Regions from separate parts of the Pseudomonas sp. PvP027 genome, predicted to be linked through region 1. Evidence: predicted binding sites of a transcription regulator. Region 1 holds the regulator's gene; each other region holds the start of a gene.
What was found. The regulator sigma-54, encoded in region 1, starts transcription at its own class of promoters, with help from an activator protein. The targets are predictions, from matches to a motif close to ANTGGCATNNANNTTGCTNT.

Region 1 (5,502 bases):
CTCGGGGTACTGGCGCTGCTGCTGGCAGCGGTCGGCTACTGGAACATCAGCCCGGAAAGCTTTATGGATCAACCGGTCTCGACGGTCGACGACACTGTCATCGACTACTATGCAATCAACGCCCACAGCGTTCAGTACCTGCCCGACGGCAAACTTCAGTACGACATGACCTCCGACAAGGTTGAGCATGTGAAAGCCACTGACGTGACCCTGTTGACCACGCCCGACCTGCATATGTACCGCGGCGGCGAGTTTCCCTGGCACGTGCAGAGCAAGAAAGGCGAGGTTTCGTCCGGCGGCGACCAGGTCGAGCTGATCGATTCGGTTCGCGTCGAACGTACCGATGAAAAACAACGTACGACTATTATCACCAGTAGTCGCATGACCGTATTCCCTCAGAAGCAATATGCGCAGACCGACCAAGACGTTAGAATCGACGGCGCGGGCGGTGTGACCACGGCCAAGGGAATGAAAGCGTATTTGAAAGACAGCAGGATGGACCTGCTGTCCAACGTAAGAGGACAGTATGAGGCTCGTTAAAACTCTTCCTTTATTGCTCGGCCTGGGCGCAGCACTGGGAAGCGCGAGCGCCTGGTCCCTGCCAACCGACCGAGATCAGCCTATCCACATCCAGTCTGACGATGCTCAGCTCGATGACAAGAAAGGCGTGGCGACTTACAAGGGCAATGTCATCATCACTCAGGGTTCGATGAAAATCACGGGCAACACCGTGACGATTACTCGTAATGCCCAGGGCGAAGTCGATGTATTTACCTCCGTCGGCAATCTGGCCTACTACGAGCAGAAGCCTGCCGTGGACAAACCGATCGTGCAGGCCTATGCCGTCACCATCCAGTATTACGCCGGACAGGACCGTATCGTCCTGATCGACAAGGCCAAGGTCATCAATGACGGCAACACCTCGGAAGGCGAGAAAATCGTCTACGACACGGTCAGACAGGTCGTCAGCGCCGGTCGTGCCAATGGCGGTGCCAAGGTGACCACACCACGTCCGCGTATCGACATGGTCATCCAGCCGAAAAAGAAAACCGATCAACCTCAGAAGGCCCAGTAAATGGCGACGCTCAAAGCCCAGCATCTGGCTAAAAGCTACAAAAGCCGGCAGGTCGTGCGCGATGTGAGCATCTCCATCGACAGCGGCCAGATCGTCGGCCTGCTGGGCCCGAACGGCGCCGGCAAAACCACCTGCTTCTACATGATCGTCGGCCTGGTCCAGGCCGATCAGGGTCGCGTGCTGATTGACGATCTGGATGTCAGCCACCAACCCATGCACGGTCGCGCCCGTGCGGGTATCGGCTACCTGCCTCAGGAAGCCTCGATCTTCCGCAAGCTGTCGGTATCCGACAACATCATGGCGATTCTCGAGACCCGCAAGGAGCTCGATGCCGGCGCACGCCGCAAGGAGCTGGAAAGCCTCCTGCAGGAGTTCCACATCACCCACATCCGCGACAACCTGGGCATGAGCCTGTCGGGTGGTGAACGTCGCCGCGTGGAAATCGCTCGCGCCCTGGCCACCGCGCCGAAATTCATCCTGCTGGATGAACCGTTCGCAGGTGTCGACCCTATTTCGGTAGGTGACATCAAGCAGATCATTCACCACCTCAAGGCCAAGGGTATCGGTGTACTGATCACCGACCACAACGTCCGGGAAACGCTGGATATCTGCGAGACGGCCTACATCGTCAACGATGGGCAGCTGATTGCGGAAGGCGACTCAGAGACCATTCTGGCGAACCAGTTGGTGAAAGAAGTCTATCTCGGCCACGAGTTCCGCCTTTAATCGACTGCCCTTTGCGCTTCGCAGCCGATTGATGCCTACGCAGTGTATTGACAACATTTTATTTGTCATATCACTCTAGGCAAACGCACAGGTTTCAGGCATATAATTTGCTTAAGTTGGCGCCACGGCGCCTGTAGTAGATGGCGCATGCGCGCCGGCGAATAAGGTGTTTAGCCCCTGCCATGAAACCATCGCTAGTCTTGAGAATGGGCCAGCAGCTGACGATGACACCGCAGCTGCAACAGGCAATCCGCTTACTTCAGCTTTCAACTCTGGATCTCCAGCAGGAGATCCAGGAAGCGCTGGAGTCAAACCCTATGCTTGAGCGGCAGGAAGAAGGCGACGACTTCGACAACTCCGACCCGCTTGCCGACAACATCGAACAAAAGCCCAACCCCGACGTTCAGGAACCGACCTATCAGGAATCCGCGCCTACCGTGGACAACCTTGAAGAAGGCGAATGGAACGAACGCATTCCCAACGAGCTGCCCGTCGATACCGCATGGGAAGACATCTACCAGACCAGCGCCAGCAGCCTGCCAAGCAATGATGACGACGAGTGGGACTTCACCACACGCACTTCTGCCGGCGAAAGCCTGCAAAGTCACCTGCTGTGGCAACTGAATGTTGCGCCGATGTCCGACAAGGACCGCCTGGTGGCGGTCACGCTGATCGACTGCATCAACAACCAGGGCTACCTCGACGAGACGCTTGAGGAGATTCTCGAGTCGTTCGACCCCGAACTGGACATCGAACTCGACGAGATCGAAGCCGTACTGCACCGCATCCAGCAGTTTGAACCTGCCGGCATCGGCGCACGCAACCTGAGCGAATGCCTGCTGCTGCAACTGCGCCAGCTGCCAGCGAAGACGCCTTGGCTGACAGAAGCACAACGTCTGGTCAGCGACTACATCGATCTGCTTGGAAGCCGCGACTACGGCCAGCTGATGCGACGCATGAAGCTCAAGGAAGACGAGCTGCGCCAGGTCATCGAACTGGTCCAGAGCCTCAACCCGCGTCCAGGCTCGCAGATCGAATCCACCGAAGCCGAATACGTCATTCCGGACGTGATCGTGCGCAAGGACAACGAACGCTGGCTGGTCGAGCTCAATCAGGAATCAGTACCGCGCCTGCGCGTCAACCCGCAATACGCGGGCTTCGTGCGGCGCGCCGACACCAGCGCGGACAACACCTTCATGCGCAATCAGTTGCAGGAAGCGCGCTGGTTCATCAAGAGCCTGCAAAGCCGCAACGAAACACTGATGAAGGTCGCCACGCAAATCGTCGAACATCAGCGCGGTTTTCTCGAGTACGGCGACGAGGCCATGAAGCCGCTCGTCCTGCACGACATTGCCGAGGCAGTGGGCATGCACGAGTCGACCATCTCGCGCGTAACCACCCAGAAATTCATGCACACCCCACGCGGCATTTACGAGCTGAAATACTTCTTCTCAAGCCATGTGAGCACCTCCGAGGGCGGTGAATGCTCGTCCACGGCAATCCGTGCAATCATCAAAAAACTGGTTGCGGCGGAAAATCAGAAAAAGCCGTTGAGTGATAGCAAGATCGCTGGTTTACTGGAGGCACAAGGCATTCAAGTAGCCCGTCGCACAGTCGCCAAGTACCGTGAGTCTCTCGGGATCGCCCCTTCCAGTGAGCGTAAGCGACTGATGTGATGCAGGCCGAGCCACAGCGTTCCAGTGGCAGGCGCCATGCCTGCCTCTTTATGCACTGGCAAAGGAGAAAGCTGTATGCAAGTCAACATCAGTGGACACCAACTGGAAGTGACCAAACCCCTTCGTGAATACGTTGAGCTCAAGCTCAAGAAGCTCGAGGGGCATTTTGACAAGATTACCAACGTGCAGGTCACGATGACGGTCGAAAAGCTCAAGCAGAAGATCGAAGCCACGTTGCACATCCATGGTGGAGAGGTCGTTGCCAATGCTGAACATGATGACATGTACGCTGCCATCGACCTGCTCACTGACAAGCTAGACAGACAATTGCTCAAGCATAAGGAAAAGCAGCAAAGCATCCTCAAAGGTGCGGCCGCTCGCTAACGCCCATTTAAATGATCCGATTTGAAAATATCCTGACCCCCGGCCGTTCACTCGTGAACATGCCGGGCGGCAGCAAGAAACGTGTACTTGAACAGATTGCCAACCTGATCGGCCGCGAAGTGCCGGGAATGGAATCGGGCACTGTGTTCGAAAGCCTGATTGCCCGTGAAAAACTGGGATCGACCGGTTTCGGCAACGGCATCGCCATTCCTCACTGCCGCCTGGCCTCCTGTGGCGAGCCTGTCAGTGCCGTGATTCACCTTGATGCCCCGGTAGATTTTGACGCCATCGACGGCGCGCCCGTAGACTTGCTGTTTGTCTTGCTGGTCCCGCAGAAGGCGACCGACGATCACCTGGAGCTGCTTAGCCAGATTGCCGGAATGCTCGACAAGGCCGACGTGCGCAAGAGCCTGCGCAACGCGGCAAGCGATGAAGCGCTGTATAACGTGGTGCTGGACGCACAAAAAGGTCCTTGACAATGCGCATGATCATCGTCAGCGGCCGCTCCGGTTCGGGCAAAAGCACCGCGCTGGATGTACTGGAAGACAACGGCTTCTATTGTGTCGACAACCTTCCTGCCGGTCTGCTGCCGGAACTGGCCGAACGCGCACTGATCAACACCGAACTCGCCGAACCCTTGCTGGCGGTTTCGATAGATGCCCGCAACCTGCCAAGCCATCTGACCCGTTTTCCGCAGATGCTCGATGAAGTGCGCTCACGCAATATCCAGTGCGACGTGCTGTATCTGGATGCCGACGAAGCCACCCTGCTCAAACGCTTCTCGGAAACCCGACGTCGCCACCCCTTGAGCACGGCAGATCGCTCGCTGGCCGAGGCGATACGCGACGAGACTACATTGCTGGGCCCGATCATCGATCTGGCCGACCTGAAGATCAACACCACCCACCTGAACCTCTATCAGTTGCGCGACGCGCTCAAGCTTCGTCTGCTGAACAAGCCCGAGCCAGGCACTGCGTTTCTGATCGAGTCGTTTGGTTTCAAGCGCGGCATGCCCATTGATGCAGACCTGGTATTCGATGTGCGCTGCCTGCCCAATCCGTACTGGAAGCCGGAACTGCGCGACCACTCTGGGCTCGAACAACCCGTTATCGACTACCTGTCGGTGCAGCCTGATGTCGAAGAAATGTTTCAGGACATCTTCGCTTACCTGAACAAATGGCTACCCCGGTTTGCAGCCAGTAACCGTTCTTACGTTACCATTGCCATCGGCTGCACGGGTGGACACCACCGTTCGGTCTACCTGACCGAACGGCTTGGTCAGGTCTTGCAACAATCACTCAAGAACGTTCAGGTTCGCCACCGCGACCTCAGCTGAAGGATTTTCACTGCGATGCCCGCTCGTCAAATCACCATCATCAACAAACTGGGCCTGCATGCCCGCGCTGCCGCCAAATTCGTGGGCGTCGCAGGCAAGTTCCCCTGCAAGATCAGGGTCGGCCGCACGCCCGAGAGCATGGTCGACGGCAAAAGCATCATGGCTGTGATGATGCTCGCTGCCGGCAAGGGCACCGAGATCCACCTGCACACCGAGGGCGAATTCGAACAGGAAGCGCTCGATGGCCTGGTCGAGCTGATCGACAACCGGTTTGACGAGGGCGAATAAGCCCTCGGACAAACGCG
Region 2 (5,502 bases), 3.1 Mb from region 1:
GCCCGCTTGCGGCACTCCATGGCCGCAAAACTGCGAATCGCTTCGTCAGGCTCGGTCAGTCGCGTCACGCGCAAAAACGGCAATGCCGACTGGCTTTCGTGCTCGGCCTCGCGGGTTTCGTCGATTTCCACCTGCCCGCGCGCGCCGATGATGATGGCTTCGTGCGGCTCTTCCAGGCTCAGGACATGCAGGATATTGCCAAAGGGGTCGATCTGCGCACGCACCGGACGTGGCAACGTCAGCTGCCAGCTGAGCACTTGCTGACGCTCACTGTCGTGAGGCGTCAGGCGCAGATACTGGATACTCGAACGCACTTGGTCATCGTAGTGATAGGTGGTCTCATGGCTTATCGAAAGTCTCATGCAGCCTCCAGGTACGAAGTGTGAATGGCATCACCCAGTTGGGCCAGCATCGGAATGAATTCGTTCAACCACTCGTGCAGGCCTTCATCCAGAATCTCGTCGATGCTGGTGTAGCGCAATCTCGCGTCCATCTCGGCGGCCATGCGCTGTGCGGGTCGACCATTGACGCCGGGCAGGCTGGCCAGAATGACGTCCATCTCTTCCAGACACGCGCGTAGCGAGCGCGGAATGTCGGCACGCAGCAGCAACAGCTCGGCAACCTGACGCGCGCCTGGCGCATCCCGATAGACCTCAGTGTAAGCCTCGAACGAGGACAGTGCGCGCAGCAAGGCGCTCCACTGGTAATAACCGGCCGCCGAGTTGTCTGCCGCAGCATTGGCCTGTGGCCCGCGCAATTCAAGCATTTCATAGCGGGCATCGAGCATGCGCATGGTGTTGTCGGCGCGCTCGATGAAAGTGCCCAGACGGATGAAGCGGAACGCGTCGTTACGCATGATGGTGCCGTAGGTGGCGCCACGGAACAGGTGCGAACGCTCCTTGACCCACTCGCAAAAGCGGCTCATGCCGTAGCGGGTCAGCCCCTGCTGGGCGATACCGCGAATCTCCAGCCAGGTGGAGTTGATGTTCTCCCACATGTCCGCGGTAATGCGCCCGCGCACCGCATGTGCACTGACCCTTGCTGCGCCCAGGCAGCTGTAGATACTGGCCGGGTTGGTGGCGTCCAGAGCAAAGAAATGCAGCATGCGTTCGGCATGCAGTTCGCCATGACGCTCGATATAGGTTTCCAGCGTTCCGGTGATCAGCAACGGCATGGCTATTTCATCCAGCCCGTCGCCCCGCCCGTCCTGCGGCATCAGCGACAGCGAATAGCTCACGTCCAGCATTCGGGCGAGGTTCTCCGCTCGCTCCAGGTAACGCGACATCCAGAAAAGATCAGAGGCAGTTCTACTTAACATTGGCAGGCATCCTTAATCCTCGACCACCCAGGTGTCTTTGGTTCCGCCACCCTGCGACGAATTGACCACCAGTGAGCCTTCACGCAAGGCCACTCGGGTAAGCCCGCCAGGCACAACGCGGGTTTCACGACCGGACAGAACAAACGGGCGCAAATCGATATGTCGCGGGGCTATGCCGTTCTCGACAAAGGTCGGACAGGTCGACAGGCACAAGGTGGGTTGGGCGATGTACGCGTGCGGCTTGGCCTTGAGGCGCGCCCGGAAGGCTTCGATCTCGGCGGCGGTCGCGGCGGGACCGACCAGCATGCCGTAGCCACCGGAGCCCTGGGTTTCCTTGACGACAAGGTCGCCGAGGTTGGCCAGCACATGCGACAGTTCTTCCGGCTTGCGGCACTGCCAGGTCGGCACATTCTTGAGAATCGGCTCTTCATCCAGATAGAAGCGAATCATGTCGGTGACGTAGGGGTAAACCGACTTGTCATCCGCGACACCGGTACCGATGGCATTGGCAAGGACCACGTTGCCGGATCGATAGGCCGCCAGCAGCCCAGGGACGCCCAGCATCGAATCGGGGTTGAAGGCCAGCGGATCCAGAAACGCGTCATCGAGACGACGGTAGATCACGTCAACGGCTTTCGGGCCGTCAGTGGTGCGCATGAACACGCGGTCATCGCGAACAAACAGGTCGGCACCTTCCACCAGCTCGACGCCCATCTCGCGAGCCAGAAACGCATGCTCGAAAAAGGCGCTGTTGAAGCGACCAGGCGTCAGCACCACGACACTCGGGTTGTCCAGATGGCTGGAACTCTTGAGCGTGTCGAGCAGCAGGTTCGGGTAGTGGTCGATCGGTGCAATGCGCTGCGCGGAGAACAGCTCCGGGAACAGGCGCATCATCATCTTGCGGTCTTCGAGCATGTAGCTCACGCCGCTCGGGGTGCGCAGATTGTCTTCCAGCACGTAATAGGTGCCGTCACCGTCGCGCACCAGATCGACGCCGGAAATGTGCGAGTACAGATCGCGGTGCAGATTCAGGCCCTGCATTGCCAGCTGATACTGCTCGTTGGCCAGCACCTGTTCGGCGGGAATGATCCCGGCCTTGATGATTCGCTGGTCGTGATACAGATCCGCCAGAAACATGTTCAGCGCCTTGACGCGCTGAATGCAGCCGCGCTCGACAACCCGCCATTCGCTGGCCGGGATGCTGCGCGGGATGGTGTCGAAAGGGATAAGCCGCTCGGTGCCCTGCTCATCACCATACAGCGTGAACGTGATCCCGGCACGGTGAAACAGCAGATCGGCTTCGCGCCTGCGTTGAGCCAAAAGCTCGGGAGGCGTATCGCCCAGCCAGCGGGCAAACTCCCGATAGTGCGGACGGACTACGCCGCCCGCATCGTACATCTCGTCATAAAAGGTGCGGATCATGCCGTACTCCTTGTCACCATGGACACCAAGACCATCGCAAAGCCCGTGCCACCGGCATAAACGCTTTGATTTCAAAAGGTTAGGTAAACACTCGACGCTCTACGCACCATTCCTGTGCACTAAACGCCCAAGCCAATTCTTTCGCGCCTCATTCGGAAGCGTCATTCAACCGTGAAATCTATGATCAGCATAGTCAGAGTTGATTTCCGCCAACGACATTAGTTCGCCACACTCCACAGCAACCGAGCAAACAGGGCACCAAACGCCGCTTTTGCCCAAATCGATATTTTGTCCAGCATGCCAAAAACGCTTGCGGATTTTAAACAGACTTCCCTTTGCGCCACTCGTTTGAGTGGCTTTTTTTTGACCACCGTTCAGGAACGGTCAGCGAAAACAGAACCGGCCGATCCGGAACGTATCCCGAATCAGCCGGTAGTGTATTGCCTGACAATCCGCAGCCATCAAGCGTGCAGTCTTCTGATCTCCTGAGTAACGCCCCATCCCTCGACTTCGCCGTCCATAGGTGAAATGACCGTCTGGAAGTCCTGCTCGAAGTCACCAATGCCGTCATAAGTCGCGTACATGACTTTGCTCAATTGCAGGTGCCAATTGCCGTCATCACGTACGTTTACCTGAGTGTTGAGGGATTCGCCGCGAAATTGCTCTGCGGCCTGCCGTGCCCGTTCCTCATCCGGGAAGATGGCGTAGAACTCGATGGGATAGATTCGCGCGAAATCAAAACCGCCTTCCTTCATGCGGCGCAGTACGTTACTGCTGATGTCCTCTTGATAGGCTGTGCTCATGAAACGTCCTCCTATGCAACGATAGATAGAGTTTCAACTCTTCCAGAGCGACCGCCGAGTCCTCGGAGGCCACCTCACGACAGATAATCCGACGCGGGGAATCAAGCATGTAGCTGACCGGACCAGGCTTGGCACCGGTCGGTATCGAGATGTCAGAGGCTGCCTGAACAGCCTCATCTGCAGAGTAGCCCCATCGTGGGCCGGATGCCAAGTGGTTGCCACGAAAAGGTTTTTGATCAGCGCAGATCAGGCGACTTCTGTAATGGAAATGATCCGCACACTGTTATGGTCCTTGAGCGTCTTCACGGTAGGCTCCTCAGTGCGCCCATCAAGATCATTCAGATTCAGCTCGTCGGTGACCGGGTAAAGGTCCTTGCGCAGGAAGCGCGCGGCCTCCTCCTCGCTGGGACGCTCATCAAAACCAGCCTCGCGGCGTTGCTGCACACCATCCTTGTCCAGATACAAAATGGCCCACTGTTTCATCAATGCCTCCCGTACGAAGCCAGGCACTCTGGCTTATGTGATCTGGACCTTTTGGCCCGCGTATTCGTTCAACCAATTACGCCGAAGAACCAGCCATGCCGGGCAAAAAAAAGACCCTCGCAGTCAATGCCGAGGGCCCTTGTCGCTTGACTGATCCGGCTCGCCGGTCAGCCGGACGAGTCAGTCGTCATCAGTTGCGGTTCTTGCTGGCCTCTACACCGGCCGTGTTGTCCAGAAGGCTCTTGGTAGCCGTCTGCAGGAAGCTTTCCAGCTTGCGCTTGAGCTCCTGCGTGTCGGGCGCATCAGGCACTTCTTCGGCATGCGGCTTGGCGCCGAGGGTGTAGGTCAACAGCTTGGCAGGCATCTCGGTCGGTTCGATCAGGATACGGTTGCCGCTGATGATAGCGACCACCTGCTCACTGCCCGACGGCTTGATCACACCGAAGCCCTTGTCACCCTCAGGCAGGTTCAGCAGATCGCGGCCCCAGCACTGGTTGCGGTTCAGACCACCCAGACGCCCCATGATGGTCGGCACTACGTCCACCTGCGTACCCACGATGCTGCTGCGCTGGCCGAACTTCTCCTGCACACCAGGGCCGATCAGCAGCAGAGGCACGTTGAAACGGCCCAGGTCCATTTCAGTCAGCTGCTTGTCGTTACCGAAACCATGGTCGCCCAGCACCACGAACAGCGTGTTCTTGAAGTAAGGCTCTTTTTTGGCCTTCTCGAAGAACTGGCCCAGCGCCCAGTCGGCATAACGCATGGCGGTCAAATGCTCGTCCAGCGAGCCGTGCCCGGTCACACGCTCGACCGGCAAAGGATCTGGCAGCGCATACGGCGTGTGGTTGGACAGGGTTTGCAGCAAGGCATAGAACGGCTTGCCGTCCTGACGGGCCTTGAGCTCCTGCGCGCCACGGTCGAACATGTCCTGGTCGGAAACGCCCCAGGTCGGATCGGAGAACACCGGATTGACGAAGTCTTCACGACCGACGAAGTTGGTCATGCCCTGGTTGCTGAAGAAACCCGACTGGTTGTCCCAGGCAAAGTTGCCGTTATAGACGTAGACATCATCGTAGTTGCGACCCGTACTCAGCAATTGCGGAAGACCCGACAGCTTGTGGCTGCCTTCCGGCGTCTGCATCAGGTACTCGAAGCCCGGCAGGTTCGGGAAGCACGCCATGGTGGCGAACATACCCTGGTGGGTGTGAGTACCGTTGGAGAAGAAGTGATCGAACAACAGGCCTTCCTTGGACAACTTGTCGAAGTACGGCGTGATGTTGGCATCGTTGCCCAAGGCGCCCACCGAGTGACCGGCGAAGCTTTCCATCAGGATCACGACCACGTTGCGGATCGGCAAGGTGTTCTCTGCCGGTGGCGTGAAGTCACGACGCACAGCCGCGATATCCGGTTCGACCAGCTTGTCGTTCGGGGTCAGCAGCATGTCGCGCACCGTCTGCTGGGCCTCGGCCTGTGGCA
Region 3 (5,502 bases), 750 kb from region 1:
CATCCAGCTCAAGCAGGCAGCGACGCGCGTGGTCCAGATACACACGGCCGGCATCGGTCGGCACGACACTGCGGCGGGTGCGGTCGAACAGTTGCACCCCCAGATTGCTTTCCAGTTGCCTGATCTGCTGTGACAACGCCGGTTGGGAGACATGCAGGGCCTCGGCCGCCCGGGTGAAATTGCCATGGTCAGCGACTGCCAGCAAATAGCGTATGTGGCGTAACAGCACGGCATCACCATAAGTCAGGGTTATGGCGATGATCATAAATCAGTCTTGGATCTTATGGTGATACTTACCGATGCTGTGGTTGACGTGAATTCATTCCGGAGGGTTACCAATGCCGCACAGCAATATTTCCAGGGCGCCGCGCCAGCATCTGACTGAACGTGTGTTGCAGGCCAAGACTGCAAAGAACCTGACCTGGGTGGGGCTCGCAGAAGGTACGGGGTTGAGCGTGGTGTATGTCACCGCTGCCTTGCTTGGTCAGCACCCCTTGCCGGAAGCGGTGGCCGAGGTGGTCGCCGAGCGTCTCGGGCTGGACCGGGACGCGGTCGCCGAACTGCAAACCATCCCGTTGCGCGGCAATGTCGAAGACGTCTCCAGTGACCCGACCATCTACCGCTTCCATGAAATGGTTCAGGTCTACGGCACAACGCTGAAAGCACTGGTGCATGAGCAGTTCGGCGACGGCATCATCAGCGCAATCAACTTCAAGCTCGACATCAAGAAAGTCGAAGACCCTGAAGGGGGCGAGCGAGCCGTGATCACCCTCGATGGAAAATTCCTGCCCTATAAACCGTTCTGAGGACGCTGAGATGAGTGATAAAGGAAGACCGCCATTTCCACCCTTTACCCTGGAGACCGCCATACAGAAAGTCCGCGGCGCCGAGGATGGCTGGAATTCGCGCGATGCGGCGAAAGTCGCGCTGGCCTACACCGAAGACACCTACTGGCGTAACCGCAGCGAGTTCGTCAATGGTCGCGCAGAGGCTCAGGCGTTCCTTGAGCGCAAGTGGCGCAAGGAACTGGATTATCGGTTGATCAAGGAACTGTGGGCATTTACCGATAACCGCATTGCAGTGCGTTATGCCTACGAATGGCACGACGACTCCGGCAACTGGTTCCGCTCGTACGGCAATGAGAACTGGGAGTTCGCCGCAAACGGCCTCATGCAACGGCGCTTTGCCTGCATCAACGATTTGCCGATCGCCGAGTCCGAGCGCAAATACCATTGGCCATTGGGACGCCGACCGGATGATCACCCGGGTTTGAGCGAGCTGGGTCTCTGATTGAAAGCGTTGTCCGGGCGGTGATTATCGAAAACCTCCCGGACTTTCATTCGGTGGATGGTGAGTCGGCGGCTGATGCGCTGTCGCCAAATAAGCTTTCATTACGGGTCAGAAGCTTGCCGATGAAATCTTGAGCGTCACTTTTGCCTTCAGCCGTATTGGTCAGGTAATTGAAGTCTTGATCAATCCAGCCCTGTATTTTGGATTCATAATTCTCCGGGTACTGCGCTTTTTCGATGGCAGGCAATCCTTTGAAATGCTCCAGAGATTCACCGAACGCGTTGTTGAGTTTCCCAGTGCTGTTATATTCCGCCATCGCCTTGGCCGCAAACTGCTGGCGCCACAAGGATTCCTGATTGAAGTCCTCAACCCACGCAGCTTTCTTCTCGTTTACGGTAAATGTTCCGCTTTCGTCGTAGGCGATCAGTGACAGTTGATCTCTAGACATGCCTGCGAAAGGATTCTCTCTACCGCCGTTTACGAATTGAGTTGCTTTCTTCGCGCGTGTCAGCAGTTCGGGATCAGTCGTGTCAGGCATCTCGGCATCATTTTTAGCCTTGTTGACGTCGTAGCGTCGGCCAATGATCTGGTCAAGCTGCTCAGCTGCTTTCGCCCCTAGTGCATCATGATCAAGGCTCGCATCTCTTGACGCCGCACGCGTCGCGCGTTCGCTGAGTTGCACAGAAAGAGAAGAAAGCTTGCCTGAGTCCTGCGTTTTGTTTGAGGTGGCAGAAGGGGGGCGGGGGGAGTTTGAAGTGGTAGATGAAAGTGAGTGGGTGCGTGCCGTAGCGCCAGTGCTGCCGTTCGTATTGACGGAGGTGACCAAAATAAAACTCCCTTTAATAGTAGACGTTCAAGATTCAGTGTCGGCAGCGCCTTCGCCTGAAAATATCGCGCTGTCAGGATCGAGGATTTTGTTCAGAAGGCTTTTATCATAAGCATTACCTTCAGTGGCGTGCGTTTTGTAGTTGAAGTCTTGATCAATCCAGTCCTGAAGTTTGGTTCCATAGCTGGAAGGGTATTGCGACTGCTCGATGGCTGGCAGCCCTTTATAGTGATCGAGAACCGATGTGTAAAAGTCAGTCAGCTTGCCGGTCTTACTGTATTCAGCGCTTCCTTCGGCTACAACTTGCTGGCGCCATACCCTCTCTTGGCGATAGGACTCCAGCCAGGCTGACTTTTTTTCGTTGACTGTAAAGTCGCCGCTTTCGTCATAGGCGATGAGTGAAAGCTGGTCTCGGGACATGCCGGAAAACGGGTTCTTTCCACTGCCAGTAACGAATTCAGTCGCGTTTTTTGCGCGTTCCAGGCGATCAGAATCTTTGCTTTGGGGGACTTCGGCATCGTGACTGGCTTTATTGGCGTCGTAACTGCTTCCTACCAGTTGCTCTGTCAACTGGCTGTTTTTTTCACTCAAGGCGTTACGGTCAAGGCTCGCATCTCTTGACGCCGCACGCGTCGCGCTTTCGCTGAGTTGCACAGAAAGAGAAGAAAGTTTGCCTGAATCCAGTTTTTCGTTTGAGGTGGCAGAGGGATCGCGGGTGAGTGGTGAGGTGGTGGGGGAGACCACGGCTTTTGCAGTGTTAATGCTCGGGTTACTGTTCTTGCCTATTGAGTCGACCAAGATGAAGCTCCTTTCTAATCCCTATTCCTTGTGCGCCTGAGTGTATCGGTCATTACCACGATCCTGTAGCGCAAATACAAGACGATTCACCCAAGCTACACCCCCATACTGGCAAAAAAACGGCACTCCCCTTGCCGCTTTGCCCCTCCACAGCGGAAATGCCTTGCCGCTTTTCTGGCATTGCCGCCTCGCCGCCGCCTGCAGACCCTGCAAACATTGGCTTTTACAACATGGCACGCCGATTGCTTTGTCAGTAACAACAGAATCAGGTCAACCGGCAAAGGTTTCCCGAAATGAGCATCAGCTTCGATAAAGCGCTAGGCATACATGAAAAGGCCCTCAACTTCCGGGCTCAGCGGGCAGAGGTGTTGGCCAACAACATTTCCAACGCCGACACCCCGAACTTCAAGGCTCGCGATCTGGAGTTTTCTTCGGTGCTGGCTGCCGAAACCGACAAGGCCCAGAACGGTCACTTCGCGCTGAACAAGACCAACAGCCGCCATATCGAAGCCGAGGGCATGGGCAATGACGACGGAACGCTGATGTATCGCACTCCGTCGCAGCCTTCGCTGGACCAGAACACCGTTGATTCCCAGGTCGAGCAGGCCAGCTACACCGAGAACGCCATGGGCTTCCAGGCCAGCTTTACACTGCTCAATAGCAAGTTCAAGGGGCTGGTTGCAGCCCTTCGCGGAGAATAATTCATGTCACTAGCCAATGTGTTCAACATTGCCGGTAGCGCCATGAGTGCCCAGACCACGCGTCTGAACACCACGGCCAGCAACATCGCCAACGCCGAGACCGTGTCTTCGAGCATGGACCAGACCTATCGTGCCCGTCACCCGGTGTTCGCCACCGTGATGCAGGGTCAGCAGTCGACCGGTGGTTCTTTGTTTCAGGATCAGGGCGAAGCCGGGCAGGGCGTTCAGGTCAACGGCATCATCGAAGACAGCTCGAACCTCGAAGCACGTTACGAGCCCAATCATCCTTCCGCTGACAAGGACGGGTATGTCTATTACCCCAACGTCAATGTCGTGGAAGAAATGGCCGACATGATTTCTGCCAGCCGGTCTTTCCAGACCAACGCGGAAATCATGAACACCGCTAAATCCATGATGCAGAAGGTTCTGACCCTCGGTCAGTGATAGAAGGCGAAAGTTATGGCCGTTGATAACACCTCAGCAACCAGCGTCTCATCGACGTTTCTGAATTCGCTGCAGAACCCGACGCCTACGGCGACGAATTCTACCGGCACGCTGGGCAAGGATTCGTTTCTGCAACTGCTCGTGACGCAGATGAAGAATCAGAATCCTCTGGACCCACAGGACAACACCCAGTTCGTGGCGCAACTGGCGCAGTTCAGCAGCCTCGAAAGCATGCAGAACCTGACGTCGACCGTTGACACGATTGCAACCAGTTACAAGTCGTCCCAGGCCTTGCAGGCTTCATCGCTGGTGGGTCGTTCAGTGATCATTGATTCGGGCAGCACCTCGGTCGACACGACCAAGGGTCTGACCGGTTCGATCGTGGTTCCGGCTGCAACCTCGGCGACAACGGTCAAGGTATACGACGCACAATCGAACCTGGTTGACAGTGTCGATCTGGGAGCCCAGGCCGCCGGCACGACCAACTTCGCCTGGGACGGTACCGATTCAAGCGGCACTGCGCTGCCCTCGGGTACTTACAGCTTCAAGGCGGAAGGCGCGGTTGACGGCAAGAACACCCAGTTTGCGACTTACCTGCCCGCCACGGTCAACAGCGTCACGCTGGGTGTCAATGGCGCGGAAACAATGCTTAACCTGGCCAGCGGCAGTGTTGCCCTGTCCAAAGTTCAAACCATCGGATTGTAGAGCCGCTACGGCGCAGGAGTGAAACATGTCTTTCAATATCGGCCTTAGTGGGCTCTATGCTGCAAACAAAAGTCTCGACGTTACCGGCAACAACATTGCCAACGTGGCGACCACTGGATTCAAAAGTTCGCGCATCGAATTCGCTGACCAGTACGCACAATCGATTCGCGGCACGTCGGGCGGCACAAGTGTCGGCAGCGGTGTTACCACGGCCGCTGTTTCTCAGCAGTTTTCCCAAGGCAGCCTGACCACCGGCACAGGCAATTCACTTGACCTGGCCATCAATGGCAATGGTTTCTTCATGCTCAGCAACAAGGGTGATTCGTTGTATACCCGTGCAGGCGCCTTCCATACTGACAAGGACGGCTACGTCGTCAACAGTTCGGGCATGAACCTTCAGGGTTATAACGTTGATGCAAACGGCACGGTCATGGTCGGCTCTTCCGGTGATCTGCGAGTGGACAGCTCCAACCAGCTGGCAAGTCCGACCAGCATGATTACCAACACTGCCAACCTCAACTCGACATCGGCCATTCCGACGGTCACTCCGTTTGATGCCACCAATTCCAAAACCTACAACGATACTTACAGCACCACCGTCTTTGACTCACAAGGCAACGAGCACAGGATGGAAAGCTATTTTGCCAAGAATGGTACGAATAGCTGGACCATGTACTCGCTGATTGACGGGCGTAATATCAGTAATCCGGCCAGCACGGTGCCTGATGCAAACAATCT

Region 2: the regulator sigma-54 is predicted to act here: its motif matches at 2,774-2,793, upstream of JOE33_RS04825 (circularly permuted type 2 ATP-grasp protein).
Region 3: the regulator sigma-54 is predicted to act here: its motif matches at 3,144-3,163, upstream of flgB (flagellar basal body rod protein FlgB).

What each region holds. Positions count from the first base shown of each region.
Region 1 is NZ_JAFIBK010000001.1:4,360,723-4,366,224, reverse strand. It holds gene lptC (LPS export ABC transporter periplasmic protein LptC) at 1-540, shown strand, start outside; gene lptA (lipopolysaccharide transport periplasmic protein LptA) at 527-1,075, shown strand; gene lptB (LPS export ABC transporter ATP-binding protein) at 1,076-1,801, shown strand; gene JOE33_RS18860 (RNA polymerase factor sigma-54) at 1,984-3,477, shown strand; gene raiA (ribosome-associated translation inhibitor RaiA) at 3,553-3,861, shown strand; gene ptsN (PTS IIA-like nitrogen regulatory protein PtsN) at 3,873-4,337, shown strand; gene rapZ (RNase adapter RapZ) at 4,340-5,197, shown strand; gene JOE33_RS18840 (HPr family phosphocarrier protein) at 5,213-5,485, shown strand.
Region 2 is NZ_JAFIBK010000001.1:1,246,414-1,251,915, forward strand. It holds gene JOE33_RS04815 (transglutaminase family protein) at 1-362, opposite strand, end outside; gene JOE33_RS04820 (alpha-E domain-containing protein) at 359-1,318, opposite strand; gene JOE33_RS04825 (circularly permuted type 2 ATP-grasp protein) at 1,331-2,740, opposite strand; gene JOE33_RS04830 (ribonuclease E inhibitor RraB) at 3,202-3,543, opposite strand; gene JOE33_RS04835 (hypothetical protein) at 3,790-4,026, opposite strand; gene JOE33_RS04840 (LTA synthase family protein) at 4,217-5,502, opposite strand, start outside.
Region 3 is NZ_JAFIBK010000001.1:5,114,722-5,120,223, forward strand. It holds gene cynR (transcriptional regulator CynR) at 1-265, opposite strand, end outside; gene cynS (cyanase) at 339-806, shown strand; gene JOE33_RS22270 (nuclear transport factor 2 family protein) at 817-1,290, shown strand; gene JOE33_RS22275 (hypothetical protein) at 1,337-2,116, opposite strand; gene JOE33_RS22280 (hypothetical protein) at 2,144-2,914, opposite strand; gene flgB (flagellar basal body rod protein FlgB) at 3,208-3,615, shown strand; gene flgC (flagellar basal body rod protein FlgC) at 3,619-4,059, shown strand; gene flgD (flagellar hook assembly protein FlgD) at 4,075-4,764, shown strand; gene flgE (flagellar hook protein FlgE) at 4,790-5,502, shown strand, end outside.